DNA from 2 places in the Rhizobium sp. BK112 genome. Region 2 is predicted to be linked to the other one. Evidence: predicted binding sites of a transcription regulator. Region 2 holds the regulator's gene; the other holds the start of a gene.
The links. Region 2 encodes LexA, which represses DNA repair genes until DNA is damaged. Its sites were predicted from a motif close to TGTTCNNNNTGTGTTCNG; they were not measured.
Positions count from the first base shown of each region.

Region 1: a site for LexA is predicted at 735-752, ahead of FHT75_RS30615 (DUF3072 domain-containing protein). Genes of this name have one in related genera too.

Region 1 covers NZ_JACHYZ010000016.1:34,238-39,026, forward strand. Annotated here, with positions in the region: gene FHT75_RS30610 (DUF1236 domain-containing protein) at 1-67, opposite strand, end outside; gene FHT75_RS30615 (DUF3072 domain-containing protein) at 503-718, opposite strand; gene FHT75_RS36055 (SDR family NAD(P)-dependent oxidoreductase) at 837-1,091, shown strand; gene FHT75_RS30625 (nucleotidyltransferase and HEPN domain-containing protein) at 1,398-2,324, opposite strand; gene FHT75_RS30630 (Eco29kI family restriction endonuclease) at 2,553-3,206, opposite strand; gene FHT75_RS30635 (DNA cytosine methyltransferase) at 3,203-4,378, opposite strand; gene FHT75_RS36425 (very short patch repair endonuclease) at 4,365-4,789, opposite strand, start outside.
Region 2 covers NZ_JACHYZ010000005.1:181,577-186,365, reverse strand. Annotated here, with positions in the region: gene FHT75_RS16285 (ComEC/Rec2 family competence protein) at 93-2,525, shown strand; gene lexA (transcriptional repressor LexA) at 2,506-3,225, opposite strand; gene FHT75_RS16275 (VOC family protein) at 3,423-4,319, shown strand; gene kdsA (3-deoxy-8-phosphooctulonate synthase) at 4,316-4,789, shown strand, end outside.

The sequences.
Region 1 (4,789 bases), on a different contig from region 2:
TCTGCGCGACCGCAGCTCCTCCGAGTGACAGAAACAGCGCTGCCGCAGAGATGACCAGTTTTTTCATTTTATCCTCCCAGGATCTTGAATGTCCCGGTAAACTCCATCTCCGAGATATAGTTCCTTCCCTACATGGGATGCCTGCGGGCATGCTTGAACAGGCGATGTTGGCGCCCTCTCCCGTGCTCGGGGCGGCACAATCTAATCGAGGGTGCGGGCACGGTTTCCGCAATCTCTGGGCGACCGGAGCGAGCGGCCCAGCGGCACCGCCGCGTCTTGACATCGGGCTCTCTACGGGAACCAGGATCGTCGATGTTGCTCACAGCGATCACCACGCCGGGCTCACCGAGCAAGTTCTTTGCGCGGAAATTCGCGCGGAGGAACTGAGCCGAGTTGTAGGTCTGACTTGGTCTTTTCCTTTCGCCGTCGTGCGATCAAAATGGCGCGGTGTGTTCCGCCCTCGGCTTTCGGATTCAACCAATTCGTTATCGCACGCAGGCGCTCATTCCAAACCGAGCCACTGCTTTAGTTCGTCGATCCTCTTGGACGCTTCCGCCTTGGTCAGATCCTCCACGTAGGCGTCGGGCTGGTGCGCCTGTTCGGATAAGGTCTTCAGATAGGATCGCTGCGCCCCGGTCATCGGCTCGTCGCCGCTGACCCAGTCGTCGGGGTCCTTCTGTGTGTTGGACGATGGGTTGGTTTTCGGATTGTCACTCATAACGGCCTCCTGAATTCGTTCTCTAAACGTTCCAGTTAGTGCCCGGTTCCAGCTGCGTGTCGATCGTCGCGTTGGACTCTATCGTCGGCCTCTGATCGGACGTAAAGGCGGCATCTCATTGAGCGGAGGAAGCAATTCCGCTCAGGTCGCTCTATCGGGCAGCCGGCCCGAGCCTATCAGCCAATTGCAATCGGAGATCGAGGCCGGCGGCGGCACCGCCATCGCGATTGCCTGCGACATCGCCGACAACGAGGCGGCTGCCCAGACGACGATAACCCGCTTCGGGAAATTGGATGCCATGTTCGCCGACGCCGGCGTGCTTGGCCAGTTCAAGCCCTTAGCCGTCGCGGAAGCGACGAATTCGACGCGCTAATCGCTCGACCAACCTGAGCGGCACGTTCTTCACGATCAAGCAATGCCTGCCGTTTCTGGCCGATGGCAGCATTCTCATCAACGCGTCCTGGACGGCCGGTCGCGTGATGCCCGGCGCCGGAGCCTATCCCGGCACGACGGGCGCCCTACAGGCGATGATGCGCACCGTCGCGGTGGCGCAAGGTCTGCCGGGTAGGTTCACCCTCGGGCCTATTGAAGCCATTTTTGAGTTTGATCCAAGGCAATCGGTGCACACTGAGGGCCAAGGAGTTCATCGATTGAGTGGCGTGAGCCGGGCTGTCTACTCCTAGTGGCTGGCTTGTTTGACCTTTTCCAGGTGGTCGCGGCAAACCGTCTTGACTAGGCCGAGCAGCACGGTCGTCTGCTCGCTCAGCCAGGTGAGCGCCTCCTCGCTGATCTCATAATGTTTCGAATAGCGCGCCTTCACATAGGCCTCGTTCAATGTGTTGAACCATGCGCGTTCCTTGTGCTGATCACGCGGAAAGGCTTCCGCCAGGCGACGGTCCTGTTCCTCTGCGAGCGAGCGCAGAAATTTGATATTGTGCGATGGTGGGCCGTAATTGGTCAGAGTGAGCAGAACGCAGGAATAGGCTTGTTCGAGTGCTTGATGCAGGCTGAATGCGGACAGGTTTGACCAGGCGTCCCCGGTCCTTTCCGACTTGCTGAGTTGAAATTCAGCTGTTGCAAGAAATGCGCTGGCTTCGCTAAACCTTTGCTCAAAATGTTCATTCGCGACGCGGAGCCGATCCTCCAACGAAAGCGGTTCGGGCTCAGCCAGCGGCTCATCGTCGAGTTCGTAGAGGACGATGCCTTCCTTCCTGATGTCGGAAAAGAAATACTGCCCTTCCTTGAGGTAGGTATTCACCTCACGTCTGGAATGGACGATGAAGCTCACCGGCGTTTCGATCGAGGCTTCGTGAATCAGCCGATCGGCTGCCTTGTGCCAGTACTCGGCAAACTCGCAGAGCTTGCGGTTGTTGACGATGATCAAGAGATCGAAATCCGACCGATAACCTTTCATGGTGAAAGGTTCATCGACCCATCCACCCTTGGCGTAGGAGCCGAAGAGGATGATCTTCAGGATCCTGCCCCGCTTCTTGAAATCGGCCGTGCCTTCCTTCAGCGCATCCTCGAATTCCTCGTGAAGGATTGCGAGAACCCGGCCGAGTTCTCGCTGCTTGCGAAGCGGCATATGTTCAAGCGACGATTTCATAAGAAATCGATAGGCGAAAGATCTCGAACCGTCTACTCGCAGTTTTGAGAGAGAATTTGTAGGCTTGATCACACCTGAGATCACGTTCTTCCGAGGATTGCGTTGATCGATAACGATCGGGGAGTGGCGTTTCGCAGGCAGGCCCAGCGGCCGGATCCCGGTGGTGCGCGAGTTCGCATATCAAGCCGAAGTTCGCTCGGGCCGGTACCATGCGCGAGAACGCTTCGATCAGGTCGCGAACCGCATGTGGCCGCTTCTTGGGGGGCTGTGTTCCTCGAGAAAAGCGGTCACCTTCCGCACGATCTCATCCATGCTCTCGGGACGTTCACGGCACTTCATGGCCCAGCTGCGGCCAGGATGAAGCGCGTCCCAAAGTGGCCGAAGGCCGTTGTATCGACCGGAGCCTGGATCGTGGTTTCCGAAGCCGTCGAGCACTCGGTTCCACAGCGGCTTGAAAGTCGAGATCAGGAGACTTTCACCGAGCGGAATCCAGATGTCGTCGACGATCAGGAACTTGGCTCGAAAATGCGATAACTTGAGATTGTCAGGAGATTGGCTCTCGACCGAGGCGATCGTTTCCCTATGCTCGGAAAGCCGGTTGTAGAGCCAGCGTCCTCTTGCCTCGGAAAACAGGCTGGAACCTCGCCTGGAGCCGCTGGGTATGGCCTTTCCGATATAGATCGGCCAGCGAGGCCCTTCGGTGTTCGCTTCGGCGATCGGCCGGTAGAGCGGCAGATCCCCGAAATAATAGATCACGTAGATTCCCGCCCCATCGAACGGCGGAATGTCGGCGAGCGGGTGATCCGCTTGATCCAGCAAGGCTTCGGCGACGGACTTTCCCAGGTTCAGCTTGTCGAGCGGATTATAGGTGCCGCCGCTCATGCCCGTCCCGGCTGTGTCATGGACGCGGCGAGGTGAGCACGAACGGATTTCGCGACGACCTCCCCCAAGGTGACGGGGACGGCGTTGCCAAGCTGGCGCATCGCCTCGCTCCAAGCGCCGTGCAGGACATAGTTGTCGGGAAAGGCCTGCAGGCGGGCGCTTTCGCGGATGGTGAAATACCGAACGCTCCCGTCGGCCCGGCGCAGCATGTTCTCGCCGCCTGGAACACCATGGACACCGGCCTTGAGCGTTTTCGCCGGTTCATCCAACGAACTGCCCGTGTGGCCGACGTAGCCGCGCGCGCCGGCCTGAAGCCGGTGATTATGGATACCCGTCTCGCCATCCCTCGCATGCGGTTCGGGCAGGCCTTGCAAGGCGTCGCGAACGGTCCGCCAGGCTTGTTCCGTTGGTTTTTCCGCCAACCGCTCGCCGCGAGCCTTGTAGCGTTCGTTGATGACCCGATCCTTGGAGGCGACGCGGTGTCGTTCCCAGTATTCGCCGCTCCCGAACTGGTCGTGGAGGAGCGCGTCGAGGGAATGGGTTTCCCGCGGGAAACACCAGTCCGCGTCGATACCCTCGACGAAGCCCACGAACACGACGCGCTCGCGCTTCTGCGGCACTCCATAATTGGCGGCGTTGATGAGTTGAGGGATCACCCGATACTCGATCGTGCCGCCGGAGGTGTGATGCCTCTGCAGGCGGTCGCGGTGATCTTGCCAGCTTTCGTCGTGGCGCCGTTCGATCGACGGATACTGAAGCTGAAGAAGGATATGGCCGAGATAGGCGGCGAAGGACTGACGCGTGAGGCCCTTCACGTTCTCGAAGATGAAGGCGCGCGGACGAACTTCGCGAATCGCCCTCACGGCCTCCGGCCACATGTCGCGGCTGTCGTCATGAGCGCGGTGCGCGCCGCCGATGGAAAACGGCTGGCAGGGCGGGCCGCCGGTCACGAGGTCGATCTTGTTCTCGAACACGCGAAAATCGACCGCCCGCACGTCGCCCTCGACGGGTCGCGGCCAGGACGAGATCACCGAGTTTCGAATTTTTCGGTTCTCGCGGAGCGTATCGCAGCACCAGCGATCCCACTCCACCACCAGCTCGGGCTTGAACCCGGCGAGGCTGACGCCCATTCCAAGTCCACCCGCGCCGGCAAACAGTTCAATCGCGCGCAACGACCGCTCCCTCGTGACCGAGAACTTGGAGAATCTTCCTTCTCAACAGTTCCTCGTCCTTCATCTCGCATTCCCAAAGCACAAGTACTGACCAACCCATCGCCCTCAGCTCTCGTTCGACCCGCCGGTCGCGCAGCTGATTCGCCTCGAGCTTCGGCCCCCAAAATTCAATACGTGATTTGGGCATGCGCGCAAGCCGGCAGTTCGGATCGTCGTGCTTGTGCCAGAAACATCCATGGACGAAGATGGCGGCCTTGTACTTCGACAGCACGATATCCGGACGGCCTGGAAGATCGCGGCGATGAAGACGAAAGCGGAACCCCATGGAATGGAGCAGCTTGCGAACACGGATCTCCGGCTTCGTGTCGTGCCCTCGCACGCGAGACATTCGTTCGGATCTCTGTGGCGGTG
Region 2 (4,789 bases):
GCGATTTTCCCTCATATTTCAATCGATTATTCTTGCCGGATTTGATGGGAGGTTGCATTCTGGCCGCCTTGGCGGGTGAGCTTGGGCGGCGGATGCAGGAATTGACGACAGTCGAATTGCGGCCGGAAGCAGGCGCCGGCCTTGCCGATACCTCCGGTTTTTCTCCCCCTGCCGTGGTGTCGCGGCCGGCAAGGACGCAGTCGGCGACACCGTTGCGCCATCGCCTGCCGGCTTTGGCCTCGCAATCGCTGCGTGCCGGCAGGCGCATGCTGGGCGAGGAGGCGGATCATGGCCGCCGGCTGCTATTCTCGCCGGTCTTCCTCGGCGCCGGATCAGCCTTCTGGTTTCTTGGAGCATCGGATTTTCCGGTCATTGCACCGCTGCTCTGCCTGTTGGTGCTGACGACCGCGGTTCTGATCGCCAGCCGTATGCGGGCGGCATTGCGGACCGTCCTGCTGGCGCTTGCACTTATGGCCGGTGGCATGGTCTCGGCGGAGTTCGAAAGCTGGCGGGCTTCGACCGTGATCCTCGACTCCGCCGTGACGACGACGGTGACCGGCCGTGTCGAACGGCGCGAAGGCGATGGTCGCGGCCGGTGGCGCTACATTCTGGCCGTCACCGGCACCGAGGCGCCGCAGGTGAAGCGGCCGCCGGAACGGATAACCGCGATCGCCCGCGGCGCCGACGCGCCTTTCGAGATCGGTGACATCATCACCGGCAGGGCTCGGCTGACACCACCGTCAGGCCCAGCACTTCCAGAGCTCAACGACTTCTCTTTCGGGGCCTATTTCGATGGCATCGGCGCCAATGGTTTCTTCTACGGCGCGCCGACGAAAGTCGATTTGCAGGCAGGCCCGCAGGCTGCCAGATCGACGGCGGAAGCCCTGCTCGAATGGCTTTACCGGCTGCGCAGCGGCATCGGCGACCGCATCCGATCGATTCTGCCCGGCGACACCGGCGCTTTTGCCGCTGCTCTGGTGACGGACGAACGGCGCGCCATCTCGAATGCGACCACGGAGGCGCTGCGCCAGTCCGGTCTGGCGCATATCATCGCCATCTCAGGACTCAACATGGCGCTGTCGGCCGGCATCTTCTTCGTCGGCTTCCGGATGCTGCTCAGCCTCTTTCCCGGCGTCGCCCAGGCCTATCCGACGAAGAAGATCGCCGCCGCCGGCGCGCTCATCGCCGTCACGGCCTATTTCCTGATCTCCGGCTTCGCGGTCTCGGCCGAACGCGCCTTCATCATGATGGCCATCATGCTGATTGCCGTCTTCTTTGACCGGCCGTCGATCAGCCTGCGCAATGTCGCTCTCTCCGCGCTCGTCATCCTCGTCATTTCGCCCTCCGAAGTCCTGGGGCCGAGCTTCCAGATGTCCTTTGCCGCAACCTTGGCGCTCGTGTCGGGCTATCAGCTGTGGAAGGATCGGCGCGTCCGCGAGAATGCCTTCCTGAAGCTGCCGATCGTCAGGCCTTTCGTCGCGGTTGCGGGGTTCTTCGGCGGTGTCTTCCTGACCTCGCTGATCGGCGGTTTCTCCACCGCACTGTTTTCGATCGAGCATTTTCATCGCCTGACCGCCTACGGCCTGCCGGCAAACCTCGCGACGATGCCGATCATCTCCTTCATCATCATGCCGGCCGGGTTGCTGGCGATGCTGCTCATGCCTTTCGGTCTGGACGTTTTGCCTTGGAAGATTGTCGGATTCGGCCTCGATCTGGTGATCGCCGTCGCCAAGACCGTGTCCGGCTGGGGTGGCGACATCGGCATCGGCCGCTTGCCCGCCTGGTATTTCGCGGTCGCCGTGGCAGGCTTCCTGCTGCTGACGCTGCTCCGCACTCGGCTGCGCCATATGGGCACGTCGATCATGTCAGTCGCAACGCTCATCCTGCTGCTTCTGCCGGTTCCCCGGCCGCCGGATCTGGTGATTTCGGAAGATGGCAGTCTCGTCGCGGTCGTCGAGGCGGCGGCAATGGCCTCCAACCGTGAAAACCCGCCGGATTTCATCTTCGACCAATGGCAGCGCGCGCTGGTCCTGCCGGCGCATGACCCGCCGAAGATGCTGGATGGTCCTGCTGTCCCGCCAGCGGGAGAGGACCGCCGCGTCAAGCTCTCCCGCGATCAGCAGAACGAAGCGAGGGCGGCGATGCGGGCGGCTGCAGCCGGCGGTGACGCAAACCGCTTTTCCTGCGTCAAGAAGGCCTGGTGCATATCAAGGCTTGGCAACGGTCATGTGGTCGCCGTCATCGACAACGCCGCCTATCTCGCTCCGGCCTGCGATGCGGCCGATATCGTGGTAACGTCGGTCCGCCTGCGTTTCAACAGCTGCCGCTCAGGCGCGACGCTCTTCACCGGCGAGACGTTGCGCCGGACCGGTTCCGTCGAGCTGCGGTTCGCGGAGGCCGGCATGGAGGTCACAACCGCATTCGATGATCTGTGGCGGCCATGGATCCGCCATCGCGCCTATGACTGGCGCAGCAACAGCTTTGTCGAAACCGGCCTGCAGGGTGTCAGTGATAGCGGCGAATAAGGCCGACGAGTTTGCCCTGCACCTTGACGCGGTCTGGCCCGAAGATCCGGGTCTCGTAAGCCGGGTTGGCCGCTTCCAGCGCGATCGAGGCGCCCTTGCGGCGGAAGCGTTTGAGCGTCGCTTCTTCGTCGTCGACGAGAGCAACGACGATGTCGCCAGGGCTTGCGGTGCTGCCATTGCGGATGATCACGGTGTCGCCGTCGAAAATGCCGGCGTCGATCATCGAATCACCCTTGACCTCCAGCGCGTAGTGTTCACCGGAGCCGAGCATATCGGCCGGAACGACGATGTCGTGGGTGTTGTTCTGGATTGCCGAGATCGGAACGCCGGCGGCGATCCGGCCCATGACCGGCACGGAGACTGAGTTGCCATTGTCGGCGACGGGTTTTGCAGGAGCGGGAGTGGCGACCGGCTGGGGCTTGCCCAGGCTGCCCTCAATGACGCTCGGCGAAAAGCCGCGCCGGGGCTGGATGCTGGGGCTATAGGCCTCCGGAAGCTTGATGACCTCGAGTGCGCGGGCCCGGTTCGGTAGGCGGCGAATGAAGCCACGCTCCTCGAGCGCAGTAATCAGCCGGTGAATCCCGGACTTCGAAGCGAGATCCAGGGCGTCCTTCATTTCGTCGAAAGACGGCGGAACGCCGGATTCCTTCATGCGCTCATGAATGAAGAGGAGAAGCTCCTGTTGTTTGCGCGTGAGCATCGACGTTGTGACCCCGTGATTGAAACAAATCCAGAACAGACACTATATGTTCCATATGTGTTCCGCAAGTAGCTAAATTTCCGTAAAACTTGGCGCCAACTCGTTGAGATTTTTATTTTCATTCGCCGGATTGGCCGACAAGTCTTGCCTTGCGCGGCACTGTCGCACATCTCTGCCGTGTGAGGAGAGGGGATACCATGAACGAGCATTCCGCCAAACCACGCCCGCTGGATCATGTCGTGCTGCCGGTCGTCAATATCGATCTGGCGCGCGAGAGGCTCGGCAAGCTGGGCTTTACCGTTGCCGCCGATGCGCGTCATCCCTTCGGAACGGAGAATGCCTGCGTCTTTTTTGCCGATAAGACCTATCTGGAGCCGCTCGGGATTGCGAGCGTTAGGGAAAGTGAAGCATCGGCGCGGCAAGGCAATGTCTTCACCGCCCGCAACCGCGCCTTCCGATTCCGCTGCGGCGAGGAAGGGCTTTCGGCGGTGGCCTTCGGCAGCGAGGATGCCGATATCGATCATCGGAATTTCGTCGGCGACGGAGCGAGCGCCGGCGAGATGCTGGCGTTCAGCCGGCCGATGACGATGCCGGATGGTTCTGAGAGCATTGCCGGCTTCAGGCTGGCCTTTGCCGGCGACCTGCGCGCGCCCGATCTCTTTCTCTTCACCGTCGAGCGCGTCAATCCGCTGCCGGCCGACCGCGGCGCGCTGGAGGCGCATGCCAATGGCGTCACCGGCATTGCCGAGGTGGTGCTTTGCGCGCCCGATGCGGCTGCCTTCGCCGCCTTCGTCAGTCTTGCCAGCGCGCAATCGGCAGTCGAGAACACCGGTTTCGGCGTCAAGATCGCGGCGTCGAATGTGAAAATCAGCCTGATGACGCCGGAGGGTTTGGAGGCCTATTTCGAGGTCGCCGTCCCATCCGCCGACCGCGGCCTGCGCGGCCGGGCGATTCTCTTCGCTGTCGCCGATCTTGCCGTGACAGAAGCGCATTTGGCTGCTAACGGGGTGACATATACGCGCATGAACAATCGCATTCTGGTGAAGCCCGCGCCCGGGCAGGGCACGCTTTTCGCCTTCGAGGAAACACGATGAGCACAGATACGAATTCCCAAGTCAAGATCGGCGAGGGCCAGGGCCAGGTCACCTTTTCCAACACCGGCCGCCTGTCGCTGATTGCCGGCCCTTGCCAGATGGAGAGCCGCGACCACGCCTTCATGGTGGCCGGCACGCTGAAGGAGCTTTGCGGAAAGCTCGGCATCGGCCTCGTATACAAGAGCTCCTTCGACAAGGCGAACCGCACTTCGCTTTCGGCCGAACGCGGCATCGGCATTGAAAAGGGCATGGAGATCTTTGCCGACCTCAAGAAGGAATTCGGCTTTCCCGTCCTGACCGACGTTCATACCGCCGAACAATGCGCCGAGGTGGCAAAGACCGTCGATGTCCTGCAGATCCCGGCCTTCCTTTGCCGCCAGACCGATCTTCTCATCGCCGCCGCCAAGACCGGCCGCGTCGTCAATGTCAAGAAGGGCCAGTTCCTCGCTCCCTGGGATATGAAAAACGTC